Regions from separate parts of the Blautia sp. DFI.6.71 genome, predicted to be linked through region 2. Evidence: riboswitches for the same ligand, from Rfam matches in the RefSeq annotation. Region 2 holds a riboswitch; the other holds the start of a gene.
What was found. A riboswitch is a leader RNA that binds a small molecule or an ion and turns the genes downstream of it on or off. The one in region 2 is predicted to bind FMN.
Positions count from the first base shown of each region.

Region 1: it holds a riboswitch for FMN, as region 2 does, so the genes downstream of both, LJE12_RS13520 (ECF transporter S component) here and ribD (bifunctional diaminohydroxyphosphoribosylaminopyrimidine deaminase/5-amino-6-(5-phosphoribosylamino)uracil reductase RibD) in region 2, are expected to answer to the same signal.

Region 1 covers NZ_JAJDMJ010000034.1:3,576-15,638, forward strand. The annotation lists gene LJE12_RS13495 (carbohydrate ABC transporter permease) at 1-308, shown strand, start outside; gene LJE12_RS13500 (carbohydrate ABC transporter permease) at 305-1,147, shown strand; gene LJE12_RS13505 (glycoside hydrolase family 13 protein) at 1,191-2,864, shown strand; gene LJE12_RS13510 (DUF5684 domain-containing protein) at 3,005-3,454, opposite strand; gene LJE12_RS13515 (hypothetical protein) at 3,964-4,443, opposite strand; FMN riboswitch at 4,575-4,708, shown strand; gene LJE12_RS13520 (ECF transporter S component) at 4,862-5,497, shown strand; gene LJE12_RS13525 (nucleotidyltransferase family protein) at 5,699-5,992, shown strand; gene LJE12_RS13530 (HI0074 family nucleotidyltransferase substrate-binding subunit) at 5,979-6,368, shown strand; gene LJE12_RS13535 (NUDIX hydrolase) at 6,409-7,023, shown strand; gene LJE12_RS13540 (glycoside hydrolase family 3 protein) at 7,096-9,516, shown strand; gene LJE12_RS13545 (MATE family efflux transporter) at 9,556-10,890, shown strand; gene LJE12_RS13550 (MATE family efflux transporter) at 10,968-12,063, opposite strand, start outside.
Region 2 covers NZ_JAJDMJ010000004.1:34,748-46,810, reverse strand. The annotation lists gene fliB (flagellin lysine-N-methylase) at 1-151, opposite strand, end outside; gene LJE12_RS03605 (AraC family transcriptional regulator) at 156-995, opposite strand; gene gnpA (1,3-beta-galactosyl-N-acetylhexosamine phosphorylase) at 1,388-3,544, shown strand; gene trpS (tryptophan--tRNA ligase) at 3,743-4,804, opposite strand; gene LJE12_RS03590 (AAA family ATPase) at 5,076-6,566, shown strand; FMN riboswitch at 6,673-6,787, shown strand; gene ribD (bifunctional diaminohydroxyphosphoribosylaminopyrimidine deaminase/5-amino-6-(5-phosphoribosylamino)uracil reductase RibD) at 7,032-8,141, shown strand; gene ribE (riboflavin synthase) at 8,122-8,769, shown strand; gene LJE12_RS03575 (bifunctional 3,4-dihydroxy-2-butanone-4-phosphate synthase/GTP cyclohydrolase II) at 8,933-10,132, shown strand; gene ribH (6,7-dimethyl-8-ribityllumazine synthase) at 10,247-10,714, shown strand; gene LJE12_RS03565 (RluA family pseudouridine synthase) at 10,711-11,760, opposite strand; gene LJE12_RS03560 (ketopantoate reductase family protein) at 11,937-12,063, shown strand, end outside.

The DNA of each region.
Region 1 (12,063 bases), on a different contig from region 2:
TGGACGGAGCTACAGGCTTCAAGCGTTTCAGCAAGATCACATTCCCTCTTCTGGCACCGTCCTTTACCATTAATATGGTGCTCTCTGCCAAAGGTTACCTGATGGTTTACGATCAGATCATGGCCATGACAGATGGTGGACCTGGAACAGCAACTACTTCCATTGCAGTCCTGATCTATAAGAAGGGATTCGGTGGAGGACAGTTCGCCTACCAGTCAGCCAATGCAGTTGTGCTTTTTATTGTAGTTGTGCTGATTTCTGTATTACAGCTTCGTATACTTGAGAAGAGAGAGGAGAAGTTAGGATGAAACAGGGTGTAGCGAAGGTAAAAGAACGTTACAACTGGCCTGTAACGATTCTTCTTATCATAGGAATTGTGCTGATTATTCTTTTGCCTCTGTATATGGCACTGATGATCGCAATCAAGGATCCGTCTGACATGAATAACATACTGGCATTACCCAGAAAGCTGCGTCTGCAGAACTTCGTGGATGCCTGGGTGATGACAAATTTCCCACAGAAATTTTTTAACACTGCATTTATTACAGTGATCAACCTGTTCTTTACATTGATCACAAACTCCTTTGCAGCGTATGCAATAACCAGAAACAGGAAAAAGAGTAAATTCTTTTCCATTATGTATTACTACTTTATCAGTGCCATGTTTATCCCGTTCCAGGTAATCATGCTTCCATTGGTTGTACAGGCGAATGCCTTCCATCTGGATAATATTTACGGTATTAGTTTTCTTTATATTATCTTCGGTCTGCCCATGAATACCTTCCTTTATACAGGTGCAATCAAGGCGATACCGGAAGCACTGGATGAAGCAGCAATGATCGATGGTGCCAACCCCATCCAGATTTTCAGCCGGGTCATTTTCCCGGTATTAAAACCAACTACAGCAACAGTAGCAATCCTTTCCTTTATGTGGACATGGAACGACTTCAGTATGCCACTGGTACTCTTAAGTGATGAGAGCCAGCAGACCTTACAGCTTGCACAGTATGTATTCAAGAGCCAGTTCTCTGTAGACTATAATCTGGCATTTGCCTCTTATCTGCTTGTACTGGCACCTGTACTGATCGTATATATCTTCTGCCAGAAGTGGATCATGAACGGTGTTGTTGCCGGTGCAGTAAAATAACACATCAATAAACTTGAGAAATACAAACAGGAGGCTTACGTTTATGAAGAAAACCTGGTGGAAAGAAAGTGTTGTTTATCAGATATATCCCAAAAGCTTTAAAGACAGTAATGGAGACGGAATCGGGGATATCAGAGGAATTATTGAGAAGCTTGACTATTTGAAGGAGTTAGGTGTGAATGTTCTCTGGATTTCTCCTATGCTTGAGTCTCCGCAGGATGATAATGGCTATGATATTTCTGATTACAGAAAGATCTACAAAGACTACGGAACCATGGAGGATTATGAAACTCTCCTTGCAGAGGCACACAAAAGAGGAATCAAGATTCTCATGGATCTGGTTGTAAACCATACTTCCGATGAGCATTCCTGGTTCGTCGAGAGCCGTAAATCCAAAGACAATCCTTACCGCGACTATTATATCTGGAGAAATCCGGTGAATGGTAAGGAACCAAATAACTGGGGCGGAGTATTTGGCGGTTCAGCCTGGGAATATGACGCACAGACAGATATGTATTATCTTCATCTGTTCTCCAAGAAGCAGCCGGATCTGAACTGGGAGAACGACAAGGTTCGTCGGGAAGTTTATGATATGATGAACTTCTGGTGTGAAAAGGGAATCGACGGTTTCCGTATGGATGTTATCAGCATGATCTCCAAAGATCAGGAATTTCCTGACGGAGAGATGAATAACGGATTGTATGGTGATTTCGGTCCGTACAGTGTTCATGGTCCAAGAATCCACGAATTCCTGCATGAAATGAATCAGGAAGTTCTTTCCAAATATGATGTGATGACTGTGGGGGAAACCTCAGGAGTTACCATTGAGGAAGCACAGAAATACGCAGGTGATGACAGAGAAGAACTGAATATGGTATTCCAGTTTGAGCATGTAGAAATCGGCGGCGGTGATTATGGCAAGTGGACCACAGAACGGTATGATTTCAAAGAGTTCAAGAAGATCATGATCAAATGGCAGGAAGAACTGGCAGGAAAAGCATGGAACAGCCTTTTCCTTGGCAACCATGACCAGCCAAGAAGTGTATCCAGATTTGGAAATGACAATCCTGCTTACCGCGATATTTCAGCCAAGATGCTGGCGACCTGTCTTCATATGATGCAGGGAACCCCCTATGTTTATCAGGGTGAAGAGCTTGGAATGACTAACGTCTATTTCGACAAGCTGGAGGACTACCGCGATATCGAGAGCCTTCATTATTTCACTGAGCTGACAGAGACAGGCAGACTGACACCGGAGTATATGATGAAATGCCTGATGCTCAGAAGCCGCGATAATGCCAGAACACCTATGCAGTGGGACACTTCCGCAGGTGCAGGTTTCACTACAGGGGAACCATGGATCAAGGTAAATCCAAATTACCAGCAGATCAATGCAGCAGATCAGTTAAAAGATCCGGACTCTGTTTTCCATTATTATCAGAAGCTGATTCGTCTGCGTAAAGAAATGGACATCATTGTGTACGGAGAATTTGAGGCTCTGTACCGCGACCATGATCAGATATTCGCTTACATAAGAAAGCTTGGATCAGAGAAGCTGCTCACAGTATGCAATTTCAGTGCACAGGAAGCGGAAATGGAACTTCCGGAAACATTCGCAGAAGGAGCTCAGTGCCTGATCACAAACATGGGAAGAAAAGTATTTGACAGGAAAATCATCCTGAATCCATATGAGGCGTTTGTGCTTTACAAAAAATAAAATAGTCTGAAAAAAATACCCTTTCGTATGACATGACGAAAGGGTATTTTTGCTTTTATTTAGAGGAGAATACTGATAGAGTATAAAAAGTGCTTGCCAGTATATATCTTTTCGCTTTAACTTCTCATTTTAATGTATACCTATTTATCTGCCCCATAATATCTGTCATCGCCGAAGCCAAGGATCAGCATGAAGATTGGCGGTAAGAAGATAAGGCCAATGGCGAATCCTGTGCCTCTGCCAAAAGCTCTTGCAAGCTTAACACTGTACATAATGCTGATTATGGCAAGTATGATTTTGATCAGCACGATGATCATGGAGATCATTAAACTGTCGTTTGTTTCAAGAGTTCCCTGTAAGCAGGAAGATACGATTCCAAGAACCAATGTCAGCCAGAAATATGCAGGCTGCCATGCGATTTTATAAGAAATATAATCGCCATATATTGGAATAATACTTTTCCATCCGGCCTCCCCTGCTTTGGTAAAGATTCTCCAGTTGGCAATAATCTGCAGAAGCCACCATGCGAATGCAATCATCAGATACATACCACCTAAGAATACCATGCTGCTGATAGCTATAAGTCCCATTTGTGTTCCCCCATTTCTTTCTGTGAGATATGATACATGTATCGTTGGTGTAGAAGCATAGTTGAGAACTATGTTTGTTCTCCTGAAGTATTTATGCTAAATCCATTAAAGCATATTCTCAGTAGTTCGTCAATTATCAAAGAAGATTGTACATAAGCGAGGTGAAAACTATGGCAGCAATACTTATGAACTACAAAATACCGGGATATTATATATTTTTCATTTGTCTGGCAGTGATTTCCTGTTTTTCTAATCCTGGAATGGTTGTATTAGCGGGCTGTAGGGCCTGATAATATTGATCAGGCAGAGTAAAATTTTATCAATGAAGTGAGTCTCCTGCTTTAATATTACAAATATTCGTCTGACTTATGAAAAGTGCCTGATGAGATGAAAATCTTCTCAGGGATGGGTTGTGAGAACAGAGAAAAAAGAATGGTTTCGGAAAAAATAATGACAAGTTAAACAAAAGCCGTAAAGTGGGAATTTCCAGCTTTGCGGCTCTTGTGGTATCATGAATTGAAAGACATCTCAACAACTTTTCCATTGGTTACCTTAATGCGCAGACCTAATCCATTCATGCTTCTCATGGTAGACATGAAAGCGGATTTTGAGCAATAATCGTTGGGAGCTTCACCTCCGGAAAAATAGTATTTGGTCTTGGAAGTAAGTTTAAATGTATGTTTTCCGTATTTTATATATGCTTTTTTGTTTTGGCTGTTTAATATTCCGTTTTTGGAAGTATTAAATGACGCATACATTGTCAGAGTGTTCCCCTTACATATAGCCTTTCTTGTGCCTGACATATAGTATTTTGTGCCATTGGTTGTTATTGTTCCGCCTTTTTTTCCATTTATGCAGGTATCATAGTAGGTTGTACCTGACTTTCCGGTAGCTGCCTGCACATTTGAGAATCCCATGCAGCCGGTAACGAGGCAGATGGCAAGTATCAGTGTTAACATTTTCTGGAACTTCTTTGTCCATGTTTTCATATTGAAAACCTCCTTTCGTTTTCTGGATTTATTATAATAGCCTGGAAAAGCAAAGTCAATAGAGGAGCGTAATGGAATAGTTGTATTGACAATAGATATCTGTATGTAGTATAATCAGACGCAGATAAAAGAAAATTCTTCGGGGTTGTGGTGATCAGCATCAGCTGAGATTCCCTACCGGCGGTTATAGTCCGCGACCCGCTTCGGCGGCTGATTTGGTGAAATTCCAGAACCGACAGTATAGTCTGGATGAGAGAAGAACACGCGATATTTACCATACGTGCTCATTACCCCGGATATGATCCGGGGTTTTTTATATGTTGAAGAAAATCTTCATTATATAAAAAGCTTGTGGAATTTTCTTTTAACAGGATATGAGACATATCCATAAAGAATAATTTCAAAGGAGAGAAACAGTATGAGTGAACAGGTATTAAGAAATGGAAATGCGATGGCAAGGAGTAAGACGAGAACCGTTACACAGATAGCCATGCTTGGCGCTATCGCAGGAATTTTAATGAATCTGGAGTTTCCGCTTCCTTTCCTGGCACCGACTTTTTATCAGCTGGATTTTTCAGAAATCCCGGTACTGGTTGGTTCATTCGCAATGGGACCGATCGCAGGTGTACTGATCGAGCTGGTGAAGATTCTTGTGCATCTGGTAACAAAGGGCTCTATGACAGCAGGTGTAGGCGATGTGGCAAACTTCATCTTTGGATGTACATTTGCAGTTCCGGCAGGTCTGATCTACCGCTATAAATCTGTTAAGAGCAGAAAACATGCAGTGATCGGAATGGCAGTTGGAACCGTACTTACAGCAGTAGTTGCATGCTTTATCAATGCATTCGTGTTACTTCCGGCTTATGGAAAGGCTTTTGGAATGCCGGTAGAAGCATTTATCGAAATGGGAAGTGCAGTACACAGTTCTGTAAATAATCTTCTTACATTTGCAGCAATGATCATTTTCCCATTCAACATATTCAAATATGCTCTGACATCCCTGATCGTATTCCTGATTTATAAGAGAATCCGCGTGGTGCTCAAGGGAGATTGATTTTATATCTGATAAAGAATAAATAAATTGGCAGTACAATAAATAAAAAAGAAGAACAGCCGTATGATGAAAAATCTGCGGCTGTTCTTCTTTTTATGTGTAAAAAATAATTACGGAAATTGTCAGACAGACTTAAAAAAGATACGATAATATGGTAAGATAAAACAGACGATATAAACATCGGAATGTGAGGTTTATAAAATGAATGATACAGGAATCAGACCGGAAGTTATAGAAGAAATCCGAAACCTTGCGCAAAAATATGATATTGAAAAAGTAATTCTTTTTGGTTCGAGAGCAAGAGGAGATTTCAGAAGAACAAGTGATATAGATATTGCAGTCACAGGAGGAGATTTTGCAAGGTTTGCGTTAGATGTGGATGAAGAGACAAGTACTCTTCTGGAGTATGATATTGTAAATCTTGATCGTGACATGCAGGATGAATTAAGAGAATCTATAGAGAAGGAAGGGAGGATTTTGTATGAGAAAATATGAGAATTTCTGCAATGCACTGTCTAACATGAAAGATATTTATAATTATGAAGAACCATATGATAATGTAGTGATTACCGGACTCGTAGGATTGTATGAAATTTGTTTTGAGCAGTCATGGAAAATGATGAAAGAAATACTGGAGATTCATGGATATGCAGAGGGAGCAACAGGTTCACCGAAAATCATTCTGAAGACTGCCTATAAAGCAGGAATGATAAGAGATGAGGAGCAGTGGCTTCGTGCATTGCAGGCAAGAAATAATGTTACACATTCTTACAATCAGAAAATTGCGTTAGGAATTATAGCTGATGCAAAAGAAGAGTTTTATCAGATGTTTTGCGAACTAAAAACAGAGATAGAAGAAAATTGGCTGTAATAATCAGCGAAGGTATAGAAAGCGAAAGGAAGTATCCATTATGGGACAGATACATAATATTGAGAAACTGACAGACTGTAAATTTTTAAATTTGTACCATTTAAATGCAACAAGCATTCACAACACTCCTGTGTCATATTTTGTGGCATCCCGTGCGAAGAGTATTAACGAATTAAAGATAAAAACAGGCAAAAATACTCCGGATGGTGTAATTATTTACAGTCTTTACGGAGAGAAAAAAGACAAGGTTGTATTGGTACGTCAGTACAGATACGCAATCGGCGGATATATCTACGAATTCCCGGCAGGTCTGGTAGAACCGAACGAAGAATTCCATGAAGGTGCAGTAAGAGAAATGTACGAGGAAACAGGACTGAAATTCACACCTCTGAAAGTAGATTCTGCATTTGAGAAATCATATTTCACAACGGTTGGCATGACAGATGAATCCTGCGCAACTGTTTACGGATATGCGGAAGGTGAGATCAGCAAAGATGCACAGGAAGACACAGAGGAAATTGAAGTTGTACTTGCTGACAGAGAAGAAGTAAAGAGGATTCTGCGTGAAGAAAATGTAGCGATCATGTGTGCATATCAGCTTATGCATTTCCTTCAGGATGAAGAACCTTTTGCATTTTTGAAGGAAGAACTTTAAACAAATCAAGCAAGTAGCGAAGTGGATGATTTTATCTGCTTGACTAAGGAGAATTAAAGGAGGATTAAGATAATGGCAAAATGGCAGAGAAGCTTCTTCCAGCCTGTGCTTCCGCTGGGAGAAGATGGACGGAGAGTTACAGGAAGTAAAGAACACATTGCACTTTCCAGAATGGCAGCAGGAGAGGGAATGGTCCTTCTGAAAAATGAGAAAAATACACTTCCGATCCGGAGAGGGACGAAAGTCGCACTCTTTGGTAAGGGTACTGTAGACTACGTAAAAGGCGGCGGAGGAAGTGGCGATGTAACTGTAGAATACATCCGTAATCTTTATGAGGGCATGAAGATTAAAGAGGATGAGGGAAAAGTAGAAATTTTCGATAAACTTGCGAAATATTATGAGGAAGACATTCAGAAACAGTACGCAGATGGTGCAGTACCAGGTATGACAGTTGAGCCGGAGCTTCCGGATGAACTTCTGAATGAAGCGCGAGAATATACAGATACTGCAGTAATTACTATCTGTCGTTTCTCGGGCGAAGGATGGGACAGGAAATGTGAAGCAGCACAGGATGGATATGTTCTTGACGGAGAAGAAAAAAGAAACTCTGAACTGTCAGCGAAGATTTTTGAAAACGGTGATTTCTGTCTGACAAATGCAGAGAATGCCATGGTAGAGAAGGTAAAGAAAACATTCCCACATGTAATCGTAGTGATGAATGTTGGCGGTATCGTGGACACGAAATGGTTCAGAGACTGTGATGAGATCCAGTCAGTACTGATGGCATGGCAGGGGGGAATGGAAGGTGGTCTTGCAACAGCAGATATACTCTGTGGTGATGTTAATCCATCCGGTAAATTATCCGATACTTATGCAAAAGATCTGGAAGATTATCCATCCACAGCAAACTTCCATGAGTCTGCATTCTATGTAGATTATACAGAAGATATTTATGTAGGATACCGTTACTTTGAGACAATTCCGGGTGCAGCGGAGAGAGTAAATTATCCGTTTGGATTTGGACTTTCCTATACAGACTTCGACTGGAAGATGACTGGTGCTTCCGAAGAAAACGGTGTGATCACGGTTCTTACTGAAGTAACCAATACAGGAAAAACAGCAGGAAAAGAAGTTGTCCAGCTCTATTACGGAGCACCACAGGGTAAACTCGGAAAGCCTGCGAAAGTGCTGGGAGCATTCAAAAAGACCAGCCTTCTTCAGCCGGGTGAACGACAGATTCTTACCCTGAAACTTCCTGTAAATCAGATGGCGTCTTACGATGATCTGGGCAAAGTATGCAAGTCTGCATATGTTCTGGAAGCAGGAGAATATGCAATCTATATTGGTACAAACGTAAGAGATGCAGCGAAGATTGACTTTACATATGTAGTAAAAGAAGATACAGTAACTGAGCAGTTAAGCCGGAAGGCAGCACCATATCATCTTCAGAAACGTATGCTTGCGGACGGTTCTTATGAGGAACTTCCACAGCGTGAATATGTGGAAGAAGAAGGACTTCCGAGACAGGATAAATATGCCATCGGTCTTCCATGCCCTGATACAAAAGGACAAAAAGGAATAGACTTTCTTGATTTTCTTGATTCCAAGGGAGTTCACTTCTCTGATGTAGCAGATGGTAAAATGACATTGGATGAGTTTATGGATATCCTGACATTGGATGACTGTATCAATCTCCTTGGCGGACAGCCAAACACAGGATGCGCCAATACATTTGGAATGGGAAATCTTCCGGAATACGGAGTCCCGAATGTGATGACTGCAGACGGACCAGCCGGACTTCGTATTCTTCCGAAATGCGGAGTGAACACAACTGCCTGGCCATGTGCCACACTTCTTGCCAGCACCTGGGATGAAGAACTGGTAGAGAAAGTTGGTAAAGCAGGAGCGGAAGAAGTAAAAGAAAATAATATCAGTATCTGGCTTACTCCTGCCTGCAACATTCACAGAAGCCCGCTCTGTGGCCGTAACTTTGAGTATTATTCTGAAGATCCGTACCTTGCAGGAAAGACAGGTGCAGCTATGGTAAGAGGCATCCAGTCTCAACATATCGGAGCAAGTGTGAAGCATTTTGCAGCCAATAATAAGGAGACAAACCGTAAGGATTCTGATTCCAGAGTATCAGAGAGAGCACTCCGTGAGATTTATCTGAAACAGTTTGAGATTATTGTAAAAGAGGCTCATCCATATACAATTATGTCCTCCTATAACCTGATCAACGGCATCCACGCCTCAGAGAACAAAGAACTCCTGACAGGTATTCTCCGGGATGAATGGGGATTCGACGGAATAGTTACAACAGACTGGTGGACATTCGGAGAACACTACCGCGAGACAAAAGCAGGAAACGATATCAAGATGGCAGCAGGATATCCGGAACGCATAAAAGAAGCATATGAAAAAGGGCTTATTACTGAAGCAGAAATCCGTCTCAGCGCAAGAAGAATCCTGAATATGATTCTGAAAATTGACTAATGAGTATCAATAATATTTTATACAGGAGCAAAAAAGATAATGGATGAGCGTAAACGAAGTTTACGAAAAGAAATAGTCAGGCTGGCACTTCCGATCGCACTTCAGCAGTTCATGACAGCCCTGGTTGGAGCATGTGATGCAATCATGCTGGGAAAGTTAAGTCAGGATGCCATGTCAGCCGTATCACTGGCTACACAGGTTACTTTTGTATTTAATCTGTTTATGTTTGCATTTATGGCAGGCGAGAATATGTTTGTGGCACAATATTATGGAAAAGGGGATTACACAGGTATTTCCCAGGTGTTCAGCCTTGTGACAAAGATTTGTGGATGTATTGCAGTAGTATTTCTGGCAGGAACCCTTTTCTTTCCGGAACAGCTCATGAGAATCCTGACAAATGAGGAAACTCTGATCGTTCTGGGAAGTGAGTATTTAAGAGTCATCGGCATTTCCTATGTGTTTTCGGGAATTGCACAGATTTTCCTGGCAATCATGAAGAACTGTGGTGCAGTAAATATGAGTACCCTGATCAATGGGGTTATGGTAATTCTCAATATCGCATTGAATGCTGTTTTCATTTTTGGCCTGTCCGGCTTTCCGAAGATGGGGATTAAAGGTGCTGCACTGGCAACCGTACTTGCAACAGTTGTGCAGTTCTTGTGGAGTGTTGGTTATGTATTGTGCAGGATCAGAGCTGTGAAATTCAGTCTCAGAAGCTGTGAGAAAAAGTTATTTGGCCGTTTCTGGCAGAAAACAGTTCCGTTACTGATCAATAATCTTGCATGGGGAATAGGTTTTTCCATGTATTCTGTGATCATGGGACATCTGGGAACGGATGCTGTTGCCGCCAATGGAATAGCGAATATTTCCAAAAATCTTGTTGTATGCTTCTGCCTCGGACTTGGAAATGCAGGCAGTATCATAGTGGGAAACCGTCTTGGTGCAGACCGTCTGCAGGAAGCAAAAGAGGTAGGCGAGACACTTACCAAAACTGCGATTATTGCAGGAATTGTATCAGGCCTTGTCCTGATTGCCTTATCCCCATTTATCACAAAAATGGTAGATCTCACCCCGATAGCCCGCGGATATCTGCAAAAAATGCTGCTGATCTCTTCCTATTACATCGCAGGAAAATCAGTAAACTGTATGACAATAGGAGGAATCTTCGCAGCAGGCGGAGACTCCAAATTTGGAATGCTGTGTGATTCTGTAACTCTGTGGTGTATCATTGTTCCTCTGGGATGCATCTGCGCATTTATCCTGAAACTGCCGGTTATGGTTGTCTACTTTGTACTCAATCTGGACGAGATCATTAAACTGCCGGTGGTCTATAAACATTATAAGAAATATAAATGGATTAAGAATCTTACATAATTTTACACGCTCCAGGATCGACTGATCAAAAAACAGGCACATATACCGGATATCCGGGACTATGTGCCTGTTTTGTTTTAATGATATTTATGCATCCGCACATAATAGCTGATACATAAGATTACAGTGGCTCCGCTCCATGCTGCAATCTCTGCAAAGAAAATACCGTCCTGTCCGATAAAATGGGGAAGGATCAGTGCAGCACTGATACGCATGACAAATTCAGCCATACCACTTACCATAGGCATTAAGGTATCTCCCAGCCCCTGAAGTGCAGATCTGTACACGTACAGGAAGTACAAAACCCAGAGCATGGCAGCCATAATAGAGAGGTATTTAAAAGCAATTGCCAGTACCTGCTGTGTCTGCTGCGGTTCACCTGAGATGAAAAGTGAGAGAATATTTTTTCCAAATAAAAACATGGCAGCAGAAATGATCAGTGAGGTAAGCAGGGAAAGCAGCATACTGCTGCGGACGCCTTTTCTGATCCTGTCAATCTTTCCGGCTCCCAGATTCTGACCCACATAGGTAACGATGGCATATCCATAGGAAATAGCAGCCATTTCCAGCAGACCATAAAGCTTGTTTGTAGCTGTAAATCCTGCTACAAAAAGGAAACCGTAGCCATTGATCACATACTGGACTACCAGACCGCCCACACCGATGATGATATTCTGGAATACAACAGGAATACCAAGCTTCATCAGGCGGGCATTCATGCCGGAGGCAGGCATAAAATCTGCTCTGGTCAGATGAACGATATCAATTCTGCGTAAAATCAGGAAACAGTAAACAGCGGAGAAGCTCTGTGCGATCACAGTTGCGATTGCTGCTCCTGCCACACCCCATCCGAAGCCTGCCACAAAAAGGATGTCCAGTGAGACATTCAGCACAGATGCGATGATCATTGCGGTCAGCGGTGTTTTACTGTTTCCCATAGCTCTTAGGGCAGAGGCAAACATATTATAGGCTGCTGTGGCCGGGATTCCACAGAAAATGATACGCAGATATAACAGAGACATTCCGATAATATTGGAAGGTGTATGCAGCCCTGTTAATACCAGCGAAGCAAAGGACTGGCTAAGAATGAATACTCCGATTGCGATAAATGCGGTCAGCCGGTAACTGTGTGCCAGAGATTTACGCAGATTTTCGAAATCCTTTGCCCCATAA
Region 2 (12,063 bases):
GCAGGCGATTGCGGAATGGACCTTTAAAGTGCTGGTACTTCTTCAGTGTCTGATCGTCAATCACGATCTGCCATCCTGCGCAGCAGGTATCCGGACAGGCTCCTGCAATGCAGGAAAATTCTTTATAGTAGTTTGGAAATGTGTATTGCATGATATTAAATAGGATCCTTTCTTTTTTTCTTAAGTTTACGGTAAGTTCCTGCAGTCATGCCACAGGATTTGCGAAAGCTCTGGGAGAGATAACTCTGAGAGGAGAATCCTGTGAGATGCGCAATATCTGAAATCCCGTAATCAGTATTTTCCAGAAGCTCCTTGCACACTTCGATGCGTTTTCGGTTCAGATAATTGATAGGAGAAATCCCATAATATTTTGTAAATTCATGACTCAGATAATACTTATTAAGATGACTGAGTTCTGAGAGGTGATCCAGAGTAATATTTTCCCCGTAATTGGAGTCAAGATAACGCTTAATATGAGCGCACTCTTTACTTGGATGCTGGGCGGTGATCAGTTCAAATGGTGAATCCGTAATGCGCCGAAGCTGCAGAATCAGAATATCCAGCATATGACTGCAGATGGTTTCATATCCTTCAGACTGTCTGTCCAGCTCCTGAAACAGAGAATTAAAGTAAAATAACAAATCTGTTTTCTTTTCACGACAGTTAAAAATGCGATACTCTTTATGACCGTTAAAGGAAAAACATAGTCCGTCCACACCTACTGTAAAATAACTCAGAGGAGGACTCCCTTTGGAGATTTCAGTGTGATTGATATGTGGATTAATGATGACCAAATCGTCCTTTGAGATTGGGAAAATCTGATCCTCGATCAGAAAATCTCCCTGACCGTCACGTACATAGAACAATTCTGTAAAGGCATGAGAGTGAGGAATACTGGGCCAGTCACCCTCGTAGCGGGAAGAAGAGGTATTTAAAAGCGTAATATTCTGAGCTGTTGGGTGTTCGGGGCTGAAACGAAATGATTGTGAGCTCATGGCAGATTCTCCTTTCTTCTGTTTACGGCAGATGAGTATATTTGTAGCAATTTTGTTGGCGGATTCTGAATGATAGTATTTTATATCGCAAAAGATATAACTGAGATTCTTCAGGATAATTAGAATAAGTGCATAAAAAATGATAAAAATAAAATCAACATCAGTTATTAAGGTAAAAAATAGAAGGCTTTTCAGATAGCTGATAACATATTTTCTATAATACCATAATTTTTTTGTAAGAGCAAGATTTCTAAAAAACAAAGCAAAAAGTGAATTGAAAAAAATTTTGAAAGAAAGTATTTTATAAACAGATAGACTGAAAATAATGTGATTACAGAAGCGAACGGACAGTAATTATCCGCTTGTCAGCAAAATGAAGGAGGTAACAGAAAATGGGAAAAGGTCGTGTAACCATACCAACTGACCTGGATGTAGTTCCACAGACACTGGAAATGATAGAAGAGTGGGGCGCTGATGCTATACGTGACTGTGACGGAACAGAATTTCCGCAGAAATTAAAAGACACAGGTGCCAAAATTTATGCAACCTACTATACAACTCGTAAGGACAATGCGTGGGCGAAAGCACATCCGGAAGAAATCCAGCAGATGTATATTATGACATCTTTCCACACAGCGGTTGCAGATACACTGGAGATTCATCTGATGGATCACCTCTATCCGAATATGCTTGCAGTCAACACAAGAGATGATATCCGCAGATGGTGGGAAGTAATGGATCGTACCACAGGAGAGCCGGTACTGACAGATCAGTGGTCATATGAAGAAGAGACAGGAAATGTAGTGATCTTATCTGCGAAACGCTTCCATGAATATACTGTAAGTTTCCTGGCATATATTATGTGGGATCCTGTACATATGTACAATGCAGTAGTAAATGACTGGAAAGACGTAGAACCGCAGATTACATTTGATGTGCGTCAGCCGAAAACAAGAGCACACTCTCTGGAACGTCTGCGCAGATTTCTGGATACTCATGAGTATGTGGATGTTGTGCGCTTCACTACATTTTTCCATCAGTTTACTCTTATATTTGATGAACTTGCAAGAGAGAAATATGTAGACTGGTTTGGTTATTCCGCTTCAGTCAGCCCATATATTCTGGAGCAGTTTGAGAAAGAAGTGGGCTATCCTTTCAGACCGGAATATATCATTGATCAGGGATACATGAACAATACCTATCGGATTCCCTCAAAAGAATTCAAAGATTTCCAGGCATTTCAGAGACGCGAAGTTGCGAAGCTTGCCAAAGAGATGGTAGATATCGTACATGAATACGGAAAAGAGGCCATGATGTTCATGGGAGATCACTGGATTGGTATGGAACCGTTTATGGACGAATTTGCATCTATCGGACTGGATGCTGTAGTTGGAAGTGTTGGAAATGGTGCGACCCTGCGTCTGTTCAGTGATATTAAGAATGTAAAATATACAGAAGGAAGATTTTTGCCATACTTTTTCCCGGATACGTTCCATGAAGGCGGCGATCCTGTAAAGGAGGCAAAAGTAAACTGGGTAACAGCAAGAAGAGCAATCCTTCGAAGCCCGATCCAGAGAATAGGCTACGGCGGATATCTGAAACTTGCCCTGGAATTCCCGGATTTTGTACAGTATATCAAAGAAGTCTGCGAAGAGTTCCGCACTTTATATGATAACATTCAGGGAACGACTCCTTATTGCGTAAAACGGGTAGCAGTCCTGAATTGTTGGGGAAAGATGCGCTCATGGGGTAACCATATGGTACATCACGCCATCTATTACAAGCAGAATTATTCTTATTTCGGAATTATCGAAGCATTAAGCGGCGCACCGTTTGATGTATCATTTATCAGCTTTGATGATATCAAAGCAGACAAAGATCTTCTGAAGAAGTTTGACGTAGTGATCAATGTAGGAGATGCGGACACTGCACAGTCAGGCGGCGAGAACTGGATCGACGAAACAATCATCACAGCAGTCAGAGAATTTGTATATAATGGCGGTGGATTTATCGGTGTAGGAGAACCGGCAGCACATCAGTGGCAGGGCAGATTCATTCAGTTAGATGATGTACTTGGAGTAGAAGAAGAACATGGATTTAACCTGAATACAGATAAATATAACTGGGAAGAACACAGAGATCATTTCATCCTTAAAGATGCAGAAGGCGAGGTTGATTTCGGTGAAGGTAAGAAGAACATTTATGCCTTACCGGAAACAGAAATCTTAATCCAGAAAGACCAGGAAGTGCAGATGGCTGTAAAGACTTTCGGTAAAGGAAGAGGCGTTTATATCAGCGGACTTCCATACAGCTTCAAGAACAGCCGCGTGCTTTATCGTGCAGTCCTTTGGTCAGCATCCGCAGAGGAAGAACTTCACTGCTGGTATTCAACCAACTACAATGTAGAAGTACATGCTTACGTAAAAAATGGAAAATACTGCGTAGTCAACAACACTTACGAACCACAGGATACAGTAGTTTACAGAGGTGATGGAAGCAGTTTCCGGTTACATATGGAGGCAAATGAGATCAAATGGTATCAGATATGAAAGATATCGGATAGATTTTATCTGTAAAATAGATTGAAAAGCAAGTCAGTGAAGAAATAACAGAACAGGTTCAGACGTGAGCAGAATGCTTTTGCCTGAACCTGTTTTGATGTGTCAATAAGTTGATTTTTGAACAATCTTGCGTTTGAATTTCTTATTTACGCATCGTTGTCGGTCGCTGTAGCCACCGGCATATAATTATTTAATTAAGCTGTTATCATCAAAGTAGTTGATCTGCATTGCTGAACGAACATCATGAAGTGTCTGTGCAGCTTTTGCTTCAGCAACCTTGCTTCCCTCTTTGAGGATATCATATACATCATCAAGATGCTGTTCCCAGTATTTACGTCTTTCGCGGATTGGAGAAAGCTCTGCCTGGAGTACTTTGTTCAGGAATTTCTTAACCTTGACATCACCCAGACCGCCGCGTGTATAATGAGCTTTCAGTTCATCCAGATTCTGATATTCAGGCAGGAACTCTGCGAAATATTCCGGTTTACAGAATGCATCCAGATAAATAAATACAGGATTTCCTTCCACACGTCCCGGATCTTCCACACGAAGATGATTCGGGTCTGTGAACATGGACATAACCTTCTTCTTAACATCAGCTTCTTCATCTGAAAGGTAGATGCAGTTTCCGAGAGATTTGCTCATTTTTGCTTTTCCGTCAATACCTGGCAGACGTAAGCATGCTTTATTGGATGGCAGAATAATCTCAGGCTCTGTCAGAGTTTCACCATAAACAGTATTAAATTTGTGGACGATCTCCTTGCACTGCTCGAGCATTGGAAGCTGATCTTCGCCAACCGGAACAGTAGTAGCGCGGAATGCAGTGATGTCTGCAGCCTGGCTGATCGGATAGCAGAAGAATCCAACAGGGATGCTTGCCTCAAAATTACGCATCTGGATTTCAGATTTAACTGTAGGATTACGCTGTACACGTGCCACAGTAACAAGGTTCATATAATAGAAAGTAAGCTCTGTAAGCTCCGGAACCATGGACTGGATAAAGATAGTGGATTTCTCAGGATCAATGCCACATGCAAGATAATCCAGGGCGACCTGAAGGATGTTCTGGCGAACTTTCTCAGGGTGTTCAGCGTTATCTGTTAATGCCTGTGCATCTGCGATCATAATATAAATTTCATCATATAAGCCGGAGTTCTGTAAACGAACACGCTCGGATAATGAACCAACATAATGTCCAACATGAAGGCGGCCTGTTGGGCGGTCACCGGTTAAAATAATTTTGCTCATTTTGCTCTCCTAAAAGTAAATTCCGATTTTCCAGAGAGTTTCTGGAAATTCTCAGTTACTATTATTATAAGGCCTGTGAATGTTACCGTCAATGATTTTGGGGGAATAAATCAGGATATAATTTATTGAATATTTATGCAATAAATACATTTACAGAATTGATTAAAAGAAAAGATTCTGCTAGAATAATAAATAGCTTCCGACAGGATTGCAGAGATGTGTAATAGAAATATGTCATGCATTGCATGATAAGATAAAAGGAGTATTTACCATGCCAGTATTTGATTTCAGCGGTGCTTCAGACAAGAAAACAGGCGTACAGTCTGAATGTACCTACACTACGTTCCAGTCCAATGAAAAGGAGACTTCCCCTGAGAAACCGATCATGATCCTGGATAACAGCAGCCGTCAGTGGAAACATCATTCCTGCGGTATTTTTACTAATCCGATTAAACGTACATCCTTTGAATTTAAAGAAGATGACGGCGTTTTCAGTGCAGATATTATCAGTATTGATTCAAGATTTGTAAGTCTTCTGAAATGGCTTGGGGAGAATCATATCAATGTGCGTCTTTCTGGAGAGAATAAAGAGAATGGTTATGCAGTTTATAAGATTCGTGAAACTGCTTTTGGCGGCGGTACGAAACTTTCCGCAGAGGACGGATTTCTTCAGTTTATGATCGAGAGACTTCTTGCAAGCAGTGCACCTGCAGAGATTGTTGAGGATGAAGATGAGGAAGAAACAGGGGACGAGATGAAGCTGACAAGCATTCAGAGCATCACTGATTTTATGACCTGCGCAGGCAGAACCCTGCCGGATAATATCCGTCTCTGGGCGAGAAGAAACCTTGCAGTTGCCCGTTCACACGAAGTATCTCCGGAGGAGAGACGTCATGCTCAGAGAGCACTTTCCATCATGATGAATGTACAGTGGAAGAGCAATTATTTTGAAGCAATCGATCCTCAGGAAGCCCGCAGGATCCTTGATGAGGAACTCTACGGAATGGAATCTGTAAAGCAGCGTATCATTGAAACAATCATACAGATCAACCGTACCCATACACTTCCTGCATACGGACTTCTCCTTGTAGGTCCTGCAGGTACAGGCAAATCCCAGATTGCCTATGCAGTTGCCCGTATTCTGAAACTGCCTTGGACAACTCTGGACATGAGTTCCATCAATGATCCGGAACAGCTTACAGGAAGTTCCAGAATCTATGCAAACGCAAAGCCCGGAATCATCATGGAAGCTTTCTCGGCAGCAGGAGAATCCAACCTTGTATTTATTATCAACGAGCTTGATAAAGCAGCGTCAGGTAAGGGCAACGGAAATCCTGCAGACGTACTTCTTACTCTGCTTGACAACCTTGGATTTACAGATAACTATATGGAATGTATGGTGCCCACAGTGGGCGTTTATCCTATTGCTACGGCAAACGATAAATCCCAGATCAGCGCACCTCTGATGTCCCGTTTCGCGGTGATCGATATCCCGGATTATACATCAGAAGAGAAGAAGATCATCTTCTCCAAATACGTTCTTCCGAAAGTTCTGAAACGCATGAGCCTGAAAGCAGAAGAATGTGTAGTAACAGAAGACGGTCTGGATGCCATCGTTGAATTGCATAAAAATACAAGCGGTATTCGTGATCTGGAACAGGCAGCAGAGCATATCGCAGCCAATGCCCTGTATCAGATTGAAGTAGATCACCTGACAGGTGTGACATTCAATGCAGAGATGGTAAGAGAATTACTTTCCTGAAAAACTGAAATTATATGTCTGAAAAAATCTTGACATAAATAAAAATTAAGAGTATACTTTCAGACATCAACAGGATAAAATTTAGAAATTGCTGATAAAAATAAAATAAGATCTTCAGGGCAGGGTGCAATTCCCTACCGGTGGTAAAGCCCACGAGCCGTAAGGCATGATTCGGTGTAATTCCGAAGCCGACAGTACAGTCTGGATGAAAGAAGATAACAGTAGAGATACAGAAGAATTAACTGATCTGTGAAAGCGACTGCTCTGGAATAATAAATTTATTCCAGAGCTTTTTAATATCATCAAAGCAGTTTTAATGATGAAGCAAAAAGTCAGATTCACACGAAGATAATTCAAGCAGATATTAATTTACAGGCCCTGGATGTTGAAAGACACCGGGGCTTTTTTGGTATCATCAGTACCATCAGAAGAACAGGAGATGAGGGATTGAAAGATATAACGGATATGGAAAAAGACAGGCAATATATGAAAATGGCGTTAGAACTGGCGCAAAAAGGAATGGGATTTACAGCACCTAACCCAATGGTAGGTGCCGTGATCGTCAAAAGCGGAAAAGTCATTGGCCAGGGATATCACAGAAAATACGGTGAACTTCATGCAGAAAGGGAAGCTCTGGCATCATGTACAGAACAGCCAGAAGGTGCCTCCATATATGTTACTCTGGAACCTTGCTGCCATTACGGGAAACAGCCTCCGTGTGTCAATGCAATCCTGGAATCGGGGATCAGACGTGTGATTATTGGTTCCTCGGACCCTAATCCCCTGGTTTCAGGAAAAGGAATCCGGATTCTGAAAGAGCATGGGATCGAAGTAACGGAAAACGTTTTAAAAGAAGAGTGCGATAAACTCAATGAAGCATTTTTCTATTACATACAGAATCAAAAACCATATGTAGTCATGAAATATGCGATGACCATGGATGGAAAAATTGCCACTTATACAGGCGCATCCAGATGGGTGACAGGCGAAGCTGCCAGAATGCATGTGCAGAAACAGAGATTGAAATATACAGGGATTATGGCTGGAGTGGGAACTGTGCTGGCAGATGATCCGATGCTTACATGCAGACTGGAAAACGGCAGAAATCCTGTGCGTATTATCTGTGACTCCCACTTGCGGACACCACTGAATTCCAGAATTGTGAAAACGGCATCAACAATTCCAACAATCTTTGCAACCAGCAGTAAAGACCAGCAGAAGATAAAGAATTATGAAGATATGGGATGTAAAGTTCTGGATGTCCCGGAAAAAAACGGACACATAGATTTAAACAGACTAATGGAACTTCTGGGAGCTGCAAAGATAGACAGTATCTTACTGGAAGGAGGAGGCACTTTAAACTGGTCAGCACTCGAAAGCGGTATTGTTCAGAAAGTCCAGACCTATATAGCACCCAAACTTTTTGGGGGAGAAAGTGCAAAGACACCGATAGAAGGAAAAGGATTTCCTGATCCTGCCAGCGCAATATTATTAAAAAACAGCGAAATAATCAGAATAGGAGATGATTTTCTTATAGAGAGTGAGGTGAAGAGTAATGTTCACGGGAATTGTTGAAGAACTGGGAACTGTGAAAAAAATAAAAAAAGGAGCAAATTCAGCAGTATTTACGATACGGGCAGAGAAAATTCTGGATGATCTGAAAACAGGGGACAGTGTAGCTGTAAATGGAATCTGCCTCACTGTAACTGCATGTCTGGAAGATGGTTTTACAGCAGATGTGATGCATGAGACATTGAATCGTTCTGCGCTGATTCAGCTTTCTTTGGGACAGCATGTAAATCTGGAAAGGGCAATGCCTGCAAATGGAAGATTTGGAGGACACATTGTTGCCGGGCATGTGGATGGAACAGGAAAAATCACGGAAATTCGCAGAGATGATAATGCTGTCTGGTACACCATTCAGGCTTCACCACAAATTATGAAATATATTGTGACAAAAGGTTCTGTAACAGTTGATGGAATCAGTCTTACAGTGGCAAAAGTCTCAGAAACAGACTTTTCCATTTCTGCAATTCCTCATACAGTAAAGATTACAGTCCTCGGAGAACGCAAAGAAGGAGATATCGTTAATCTGGAGACAGACATAATTGGAAAATACGTGGAAAAATTAATAACGCCTGTGAAAGAACAGCCGATAAAAAGTAATATTACACGGGATTTTCTGAATAAGTATGGCTTTTGACAGAATTAACCACAAAGCGGTTATTCGATTGATGCAGAACTGTACAGTGGATGTTTTATCTGCCTGACACGAACCAGATAAGCAGCCAATACGAATGATTTTGCCCTCTTAACAACAGAAAAATATATTGTATCAGAAAATACATTGCATAAGGAGAGAAAAAATGAACGGATTTGATTCAGTAGAAGAAGCTCTGGAAGAACTTCGGAATGGAAAAATTATTCTGGTAACGGATGATCCGGACAGAGAGAATGAAGGAGATTTTATCTGTGCAGCAGAGTTTGCCACAACAGAAAATATTAACTTTATGGCAACTCACGGAAAAGGACTTATCTGTATGCCAATGTCTGAGGAATATGTAAGAAAACTGCAGTTCCCGCAGATGGTAGCAGAAAATTCAGATAATCACGAAACTGCTTTTACTGTTTCCGTAGACCATATCAGCACCACTACAGGAATCTCTGCGGCAGAACGTTCTGTTACTGCCATGAAATGTGTGGATGAGAATGCAAAACCCGAAGATTTCAGACGCCCCGGACATATGTTTCCACTTCTGGCGAAGAAGAACGGTGTTCTGGAAAGAAACGGACATACAGAGGCAACTGTAGACCTGTGCAGACTTGCAGGGTTAAAACAGTGCGGGCTGTGCTGTGAAATTATGAGAGAAGACGGCACTATGATGCGGACTTCTGAGTTACGGGAACTTGCCGGAAAGTGGAATCTTAAATTCATAACAATTAAAGATATTCAGAATTACCGTAAATGCCATGATATTCTGGTGGATCGCGTGACGACCACAAAAATGCCGACCAGATACGGAGAGTTTATGGCGTATGGATTTGTAAACCGCCTGAATGGGGAACATCATGTAGCACTGGTAAAAGGTGAAATCGGAGATGGAGAAAACGTTCTGTGCCGTGTGCATTCAGAGTGCCTGACAGGAGACGTTTTTGGATCACAGCGTTGTGACTGCGGACAGCAGTTTGCAGCGGCGATGGCCCAGATTGAGGAAGAAGGCAGAGGGATACTCCTTTATATGAGACAGGAAGGAAGAGGAATCGGACTGATCAATAAACTTCGTGCCTATGAACTTCAGGAACAGGGAATGGATACACTCGAAGCGAATCTGGCACTTGGATTTGCCGGAGACGAAAGAGAATACTACATTGGTGCGCAGATTCTGAGAAATCTTGGGGTAAAAGAGCTGAGGCTGCTGACAAATAACCCGGATAAAGTTTATCAGTTGGAAGAATTTGGCATCAGGATCAAACAGAGAGTTCCGATACAGATGAATGCCACAGCGTATGATCTGCGTTATCTTAAGACAAAACAATTACGAATGGGACATATTCTGAAGTATTAAATACAGCGGGGATTTTCATATATAACGATAACGTTCCCGAAAATAAAATTTACCGTATATAAAAACCTGTACAGGTTAAAAAATATAAATTTACAGATGAAAGGACCAGAAAAAATGAAAACATTAGAAGGAAAATTAGTATCAGATGGAATGAAAGTAGGAATTGTAGCAGCCCGCTTCAATGAATTTATAACTTCCAAGCTGGTAAGTGGTGCCATGGATGGGCTGACACGTCACAATGTAAAAGAAGAGGACATCCAGGTAGCGTGGGTACCAGGTGCTTTTGAAATCCCACTGATCGCGTCTAAAATGGCAAAAAGTGGAAAGTATGATGCGGTTATCTGCGTAGGTGCTGTGATTCGTGGAAATACCAGTCATTATGATTATGTATGCAATGAGGTTTCCAAAGGGATTGCATCAGTATCACTGGAAACAGGAGTTCCGGTATTATTCGGAGTGCTTACCACAGAAAACATCGAGCAGGCAATTGAACGCGCAGGTACAAAAGCAGGAAATAAAGGCTATGACTGTGCACTCAGTGCCATTGAAATGGTAAATCTGATCAAAGAATTTGAAGCTTAAATAGACAACAGATCAGACCCTGAAAGTGAAACCAGTTCACGAAAATCGAAAGGTAATGGTGCTTCCAGAAGGAGCATTTCATCTCTGAAAGGATGCTGAAAAGAAACTTTCCATGCATGAAGGGCTGCCCTGGAAAAGGAAGCACAGGAAGATATTTTATCGTCTGAATGATAAAGAGTATCTCCAAGCAAAGGATGTCCTGTGGATGCCATATGGACACGGATCTGGTGGGTACGTCCGGTATCCAGCTTAAGTGTGATAAGCGACCAGTCCTGACTGGAAAAAAGAGTATGATAATGAGTAACTGCTGTTTTGATTTTTCCCGATAATGCAGATGAATGTAAGGAAAGATCAGCAGCAGTTTTCATTTTCAGATGATTCTCCGGGTCCTGCATCAGCGGTAAATCTAAGGTATGCCAGACACCAGGCATATCTACAGGCAAAGTACCGGATACAGCGGCAAGATATTGCTTGTGAATTTTGCATGGAGATTTTACAGATTGAAGCCTTGAAGCTGCTACCTGATTTTGGGCAAAAACCACAATCCCGGAAGTCTCCTGATCCAGCCGCCCCACCGGGCGGACACAGACCTGTTCATTTTTCTCTCGAAAGTAACTGGCAACAAGATTGGAGAGGCTGTCTGTATAATGCATTCCCGTCGGATGCGTAACCATTCCTGCCGGTTTATCAACTGCCAGAATATCCGTATCTTCATATAAAATATTCAGAGAAAAAGAAGTTTCGGAAACTGGAGCTGAAGCTTTGTTGGAATGGAAATCCGACAAATCTTTACTTTTGATTCCGTCATTATAATTTTCAAGATGCGCAGAAGCAGTCCCGGCTTCCTCCAGACAAACGCGGATCACATCGCCTGGATATATTGTCTCAGTTACACGACAGCGAACTCCGTTTCTGGTAATCCCGTCCGGTCGAAACTTCGCCTGGCTGATCTGCCGTTTTGTAAGTCCTGCATTCTTTTTCAGAAATGCTTCCATTTTAAGTTCTGTAGTTTGTTCATCTATTCTAAATTCCAGATATCGTTCCATCTTAATACTTTTCCTGTGTAATATATTCTGATATTGATACCATTGATATTACAGGGCAAAAAATAAACTGTCAATGCAAAATTATGTCAGCGTAATGCATAAAATATACTGAAGAAAAATTGCAATTGTGCTATGATATAAGAATCAAAACAATGAAAGCGGGGCAGAAAATAAATATGAAATACTTAATCATTGGAGCCGGAGGAACCGGTGGTGTTACCGGATATTATATGAAAAAAGCAGGCAAGGACGTAACCCTGATCGCGAGAGGCGAACACCTGAAAAAGATCCAGAAACAGGGTC